One region of the Virgibacillus sp. Bac332 genome, then DNA from elsewhere that is predicted to be linked to it. Evidence: a T-box and tRNA genes for the amino acid it is inferred to sense, from the RefSeq annotation. Region 1 holds a T-box; the other holds one or more tRNA genes.
What was found. The T-box of region 1 lies ahead of leuS (leucine--tRNA ligase). A T-box ahead of a tRNA ligase gene usually reads a tRNA of that ligase, here a tRNA-Leu.

Region 1 (3,400 bases):
GGCATTGTGTTTGTTTCTCTTCTACCTTTCATACCCGTTTCTGGATCGATAACATTTACCCAATCGCTATTTGCTAATGGTGATTCACCATTTCCAGAAGGCTTAATATTATCCATTGCAGGGAGCTCAAGCGGTAATTCCTCTTCTGGTACAGTGGTCATTGATCCATCTTCCCAATGGATAATAGGAATAGGTTCACCCCAATAGCGTTGTCGTGCAAACAGCCAATCTCGTAAACGATACGTAACTTTCTTCGTACCTTTACCAGTTTCCTCTAACCAGTCAATCATTTTTGCTATGGCTTTCTCTTTATCCAATCCATTTAAGAAATCAGAATTTACGTGTTCACCGTCACCCATATAGGCTTCTTTCGTAATCTCTCCCCGGCTACCACTTCTACAATTGGCAATTCGAATTTAACTGCAAATTCATAGTCTCGGTCATCATGTGCGGGGACTGCCATAATAGCTCCTGAACCGTAGCTCATTAATACATAATCAGCGATCCATATTGGCATTTTTTCTTGATTAACTGGATTAATGGCATAGGCCCCAGTAAATACACCTGTTTTATCCTTAGCTAAATCCGTTCTCTCCAAATCGGATTTCGTTTGGATATCTTTAATATAAGTATCAACAGCAGCTTTCTGTTCATCTGTCACGATCTTTTCAACCATTGGATGTTCAGGAGCTAATACAGCATAAGTTGCACCGAAAAGTGTATCGGGTCTAGTCGTAAATACCGTAAACGTTTCATTTGAATGATCAACTGTAAACTGTACTTCAGCACCTTCTGATCGCCCAATCCAGTTACGCTGCATATCCTTCAAGCTTTCTGGCCAATCCAATTCATCTAAATCTTCGAGTAAGCGATCAGCATAAGCAGTTATTTTCAACATCCATTGCTTCATAGGTTTCCGAACAACAGGATGACCGCCTCGCTCACTTTTCCCATCTATTACTTCTTCATTCGCTAGAACCGTTCCTAAAGCAGGACACCAGTTCACAGCAACCTCATCCATATAAGCTAGACCTTTTTCATAAAGCTTCGTAAAAATCCATTGTGTCCATTTATAGTAATTCGGATCCATTGTACTAATTTCACGATCCCAATCATAGGAAAATCCAAGTGCTTGAATTTGTCTCTTAAAAACAGCAATATTTTGTTCTGTAAAATCCGCTGGACTATTTCCAGTATCAATCGCATATTGCTCAGCCGGTAAACCGAAAGCATCCCATCCCATTGGATGAAGTACTTCGTAACCCTGCATCCGTTTCATTCTTGAAATAATATCTGTTGCTGTATAGCCCTCTGGATGCCCTACATGTAATCCAGCACCAGATGGGTATGGAAACATGTCTAACGCATAAACTTTTTCTTTTTCAGAAAATGTATCCGTTTTGAATGTTTTGTTTTTCAACCAATACGTTTGCCACTTTTTTTCAATTTGTTGATGATGAAAACTCATTACATTTCCTCCTTTACTTCTACATATGTTTTTGTAAACGAAAAAAAGCCACTCATCCCTATAAGGGACGAGAAGCTTTTCCCGCGGTACCACCCAGATTAATGCAAATTCCTGCATTCACTTGAGATCCGTAACGTGGATCCACGGCAGAAACTACTTTATCACTTCTGCAACATTAAAGGTGAGTTCATAAATTTCCAGGGACAGTTTACACCAACCACTGCCTCTCTTTTCCTGTAGGGATTTATTACTAATCCTTTGCATAGTCATTATCGTATATGATGTATAAGAATTGTAATGAATTGCATACACTTTGTCAAGACAATACTACGTATAATCTGGTAAAATAAGTCTAACCATCATATTAAAGGAGTATACCATGTTACACGGAATATTACATTATGCCCATTATTTATTGGAAAATTCTATAGAAAAAAATGAGACGGTAATTGACGCGACTTGTGGTAATGGTAATGACACTTTATTTTTAAGTAAAGTTGTCGGTGAAAATGGACGAGTCATTGCTTTTGACATTCAACAGGAGGCGATTCGTTCTACGAAGCAAAAACTAGTAGAAAATAACCGTGAGAATGTCGACCTGATCCTTGACAGTCACGCAAATCTAAAAAAACACTTACCCTCCGAAGAAATTCTATTAGGTGGGGCTGTGTTTAATTTAGGTTATTTACCAAAAGGTAATAAATCAGTTATAACCAAAGGAACTTCAACAATTACTGCAATCGATACGATATTAAAGTATTTAAAGCGTGGTGGATTGATCGTAATTGTGATCTATCATGGACATGAAGGAGGAAAAGAAGAAAAGGAAGCTGTAATAAAACATGTCATGAGGTTAAATCAACGATGGTATCATGTTTTACAATATGGCTTTATTAACCAAAAAAATAATCCGCCTTTTATAATCGCTATTCAAAAAAGATAATAATGGTCTATCTCCATGCAAGGTACGCCTAGTTTCTGAGCGTGGCCCAACACGCGCCTATTTATCCACATGGGCAAATTTTGTAATTTCCTAGACTACCAGTAAAGTGGAGGACCTCCTCCACTTTTATGCTACTATACGTATTTTCATTTTCCCTTTTTATGAATATCATCCTTAAAATATCTCCCGCTACTCAATCCTGTCGACTACTAGTAACTAATCTTTTTAAGTAATAATAACTTCTCGTGTTCCAGTGAAAAAATTTCGAAGCTACTCCACTCGCTTTTAATAATTGTCGCTTCATTTGACGAGAGCCGTCAATTAACTTGACCTTTTCATCTCCTAAATACAACCCAACTAGACCCTGCAGTACCATTTGATGAAATGGAGCATCTGGTAGCATCGTTGAATTAACGTGAGCTTCTAATAAAAAGTGCCGAAATCGTTCCTGCATCGTTATTTGATCTGGGTAATAATTACAGAAGTTCAAATCTTCCTCTTCTTTATCCTCCACTTGGTCGATATAATAATCAAGTAAAATATGCAAGCACTGAATATATGGAAAATATCCAGATACTAATCGGCTTGCTCTGTCTGAACTAAGTCTCCCAGCAAACCCATAGCAGGCCAAACAATATATTCCAAGCGTAGATCCTGCTGCTGCTGAAAATTCATACCAGCTTAACGGATATGCATTCATATTCTCTGACCACTTTGTTAATCGTGGTATACGTTCTTCCATGATCACATGCTTGTGTACCTGTAAATCCATATACAATTTTGCCAATTTAAGCGCATGCTCTTGGAAAAGATCAATGTGATTTAGTGATGCTAGTGCTTCATTACAAGTTCTAACTAACTCTTTCAAATACCCTTTGTCATCTTTACTTTCAAAATACTTATAATAATCCGTTTTACTATCATTACAAGATAGTGCATCTATCATAGCATGATGTAACAATCGGAAATTTTCTGGATCCATAGAATTA
Region 2 (3,400 bases), 1.6 Mb from region 1:
GTCTCAACGAGAGACCCGGTGAAATTATACTATGTGTGAAGATGCACATTACCCGCGACAGGACGGAAAGACCCCGTGGAGCTTTACTGTAGCCTGATATTGAATGTTGGTACAGCTTGTACAGGATAGGTGGGAGCCATCGAATCGTGAGCGCTAGCTTACGTGGAGGCATCCGTGGGATACCACCCTGGCTGTACGAACCTTCTAACCCAGGACCGTGATCCGGTTCGGAGACAGTGTCAGGCGGGCAGTTTGACTGGGGCGGTCGCCTCCCAAAAGGTAACGGAGGCGCCCAAAGGTTCCCTCAGAATGGTTGGAAATCATTCGCAGAGTGTAAAGGCAGAAGGGAGCTTGACTGCGAGACCTACAAGTCGAGCAGGGACGAAAGTCGGGCTTAGTGATCCGGTGGTTCCGCATGGAAGGGCCATCGCTCAACGGATAAAAGCTACCCCGGGGATAACAGGCTTATCTCCCCCAAGAGTTCACATCGACGGGGAGGTTTGGCACCTCGATGTCGGCTCATCGCATCCTGGGGCTGTAGTCGGTCCCAAGGGTTGGGCTGTTCGCCCATTAAAGCGGTACGCGAGCTGGGTTCAGAACGTCGTGAGACAGTTCGGTCCCTATCCGTCGTGGGCGTTGGAAGTTTGAGAGGAGCTGTCCTTAGTACGAGAGGACCGGGATGGACACACCGCTGGTGTACCAGTTGTTCCGCCAGGAGCATAGCTGGGTAGCTACGTGTGGCAGGGATAAGTGCTGAAAGCATCTAAGCATGAAGCCCCCCTCAAGATGAGACTTCCCATCACTTCAAGTGAGTAAGATCCCTCAGAGATGATGAGGTTGATAGGTTCGAGGTGGAAGCGTGGTGACACGTGGAGCTGACGGATACTAATCGATCGAGGACTTAACTAACTTCTTTTGGTTGTCGTTGAATGATCTCTTATTTAGTTTTTAGGGTACAAAAAAATCCTTGCATTTTCTCAGGAAACTGCATATAATATAACTTGTCCTTAAGAAGAAGGACGTTCTGAAACAACACAGAACGATCTACATCCTTTAGGTCTGGTAGCAATAGCGGAGAGGTCACACCTGTTCCCATGCCGAACACAGAAGTTAAGCTCTCCAGCGCCGATGGTAGTTGGGGCTTTGCCCCTGCAAGAGTAGGACGCCGCCAGGCATTATACTTAATTTTTAATTCAAAACGCAATTTATTTATGCGTTGCACATAGTGCATCGGAGGATTAGCTCAGCTGGGAGAGCACTTGCCTTACAAGCAAGGGGTCGCAGGTTCGAGCCCTGCATCCTCCACCATAAAGCCGGCCTAGCTCAACTGGTAGAGCAACTGACTTGTAATCAGTAGGTTGGGGGTTCAAGTCCTCTGGCCGGCACCATTTTCATTATACTTGTTAATTATGTACGAGTTATTAGTTCGCTAGAACTTCTAGAATTAAAAATTTATGAGCCATTAGCTCAGTCGGTAGAGCATCTGACTTTTAATCAGAGGGTCGGAGGTTCGAATCCTCCATGGCTCACCATAATAATATAATTTTGCGGGTGTGGCGGAACTGGCAGACGCGCTAGACTTAGGATCTAGTGTCTTCGGACGTGGGGGTTCGACTCCCTCCACCCGCACCATTCATAAAAATATATTGTATTGCGGAAGTAGTTCAGTGGTAGAACATCACCTTGCCAAGGTGGGGGTCGCGGGTTCGAATCCCGTCTTCCGCTCCAAGCCAAGCCGGGGTGGCGGAATTGGCAGACGCACAGGACTTAAAATCCTGCGGTGGGTTTCCACCGTGCCGGTTCGAGTCCGGCCCTCGGCACCATAAGCGCCCGTAGCTCAATTGGATAGAGCGTTTGACTACGGATCAAGAGGTTAGGGGTTCGACTCCTCTCGGGCGCGCCATTTTTTCGGGAAGTAGCTCAGCTTGGTAGAGCACATGGTTTGGGACCATGGGGTCGCAGGTTCAAATCCTGTCTTCCCGACCATTATATGGGGCCTTAGCTCAGCTGGGAGAGCGCCTGCCTTGCACGCAGGAGGTCAGCGGTTCGATCCCGCTAGGCTCCACCAATATTTGCTCTTTGAAAACTGAACAAAACAACCAGTATGTCAAGAGAAAAACATGCAACTGTTTTTTCTTGAAAATAACCAGAAGGAAACTTCTGGAGCAAGCTAAGACATCATAATTAACGGTGTTAATTATGAACAAACTTTTTTGGAGAGTTTGATCTTGGCTCAGGACGAACGCTGGCGGCGTGCCTAATACATGCAAGTCGAGCGCGGGAAGCAGGCAGATCCTCTCCGGAGGTGACGCCTGTGGAACGAGCGGCGGACGGGTGAGTAACACGTGGGCAACCTGCCTGTAAGATTGGGATAACCCCGGGAAACCGGGGCTAATACCGGATAATACTTTTCGTTGCATAACGAGAAGTTGAAAGGCGGCTTTTAGCTGTCACTTACAGATGGGCCCGCGGCGCATTAGCTAGTTGGTAAGGTAACGGCTTACCAAGGCGACGATGCGTAGCCGACCTGAGAGGGTGATCGGCCACACTGGGACTGAGACACGGCCCAGACTCCTACGGGAGGCAGCAGTAGGGAATCTTCCGCAATGGACGAAAGTCTGACGGAGCAACGCCGCGTGAGTGATGAAGGTTTTCGGATCGTAAAACTCTGTTGTCAGGGAAGAACAAGTGCCGTTCAAATAGGGCGGCACCTTGACGGTACCTGACCAGAAAGCCCCGGCTAACTACGTGCCAGCAGCCGCGGTAATACGTAGGGGGCAAGCGTTGTCCGGAATTATTGGGCGTAAAGCGCGCGCAGGCGGTCCTTTAAGTCTGATGTGAAAGCCCACGGCTTAACCGTGGAGGGCCATTGGAAACTGGAGGACTTGAGTACAGAAGAGGAGAGTGGAATTCCACGTGTAGCGGTGAAATGCGTAGAGATGTGGAGGAACACCAGTGGCGAAGGCGACTCTCTGGTCTGTAACTGACGCTGAGGTGCGAAAGCGTGGGGAGCGAACAGGATTAGATACCCTGGTAGTCCACGCCGTAAACGATGAGTGCTAGGTGTTAGGGGGTTTCCGCCCCTTAGTGCTGAAGTTAACGCATTAAGCACTCCGCCTGGGGAGTACGGCCGCAAGGCTGAAACTCAAAAGAATTGACGGGGGCCCGCACAAGCGGTGGAGCATGTGGTTTAATTCGAAGCAACGCGAAGAACCTTACCAGGTCTTGACATCCTCTGCCAATCCTAGAGATAGGATGTTCCCTTCGGGGACAGAGTGACAGGTGGTGCATGGTTGTCGTCAGCTCGTGTCGTGAGATGTTGGGTTAAGTCCCGCAACGAGCGCAACCCTTGATCTTAGTTGCCAGCATTTAGTTGGGCACTCTAAGGTGACTGCCGGTG

Region 2: it encodes a tRNA-Leu, which carries the amino acid that the T-box ahead of leuS (leucine--tRNA ligase) is inferred to sense. The anticodon was not compared.

The regions. Positions count from the first base shown of each region.
Region 1 is NZ_CP033046.1:4,069,940-4,073,339, forward strand. It holds partial or broken gene leuS (leucine--tRNA ligase) at 1-1,468, opposite strand, end outside; T-box leader at 1,529-1,741, opposite strand; gene D9782_RS19950 (tRNA 5-(aminomethyl)-2-thiouridylate-methyltransferase MnmM) at 1,848-2,411, shown strand; gene D9782_RS19955 (tetraprenyl-beta-curcumene synthase family protein) at 2,605-3,400, opposite strand, start outside.
Region 2 is NZ_CP033046.1:1,151,086-1,154,485, forward strand. It holds rRNA gene D9782_RS05415 (23S ribosomal RNA) at 1-909, shown strand, start outside; rRNA gene rrf (5S ribosomal RNA) at 1,059-1,174, shown strand; tRNA gene D9782_RS05425 (tRNA-Val) at 1,233-1,308, shown strand; tRNA gene D9782_RS05430 (tRNA-Thr) at 1,313-1,388, shown strand; tRNA gene D9782_RS05435 (tRNA-Lys) at 1,457-1,532, shown strand; tRNA gene D9782_RS05440 (tRNA-Leu) at 1,548-1,632, shown strand; tRNA gene D9782_RS05445 (tRNA-Gly) at 1,654-1,728, shown strand; tRNA gene D9782_RS05450 (tRNA-Leu) at 1,735-1,823, shown strand; tRNA gene D9782_RS05455 (tRNA-Arg) at 1,827-1,903, shown strand; tRNA gene D9782_RS05460 (tRNA-Pro) at 1,910-1,986, shown strand; tRNA gene D9782_RS05465 (tRNA-Ala) at 1,993-2,068, shown strand; rRNA gene D9782_RS05470 (16S ribosomal RNA) at 2,211-3,400, shown strand, end outside.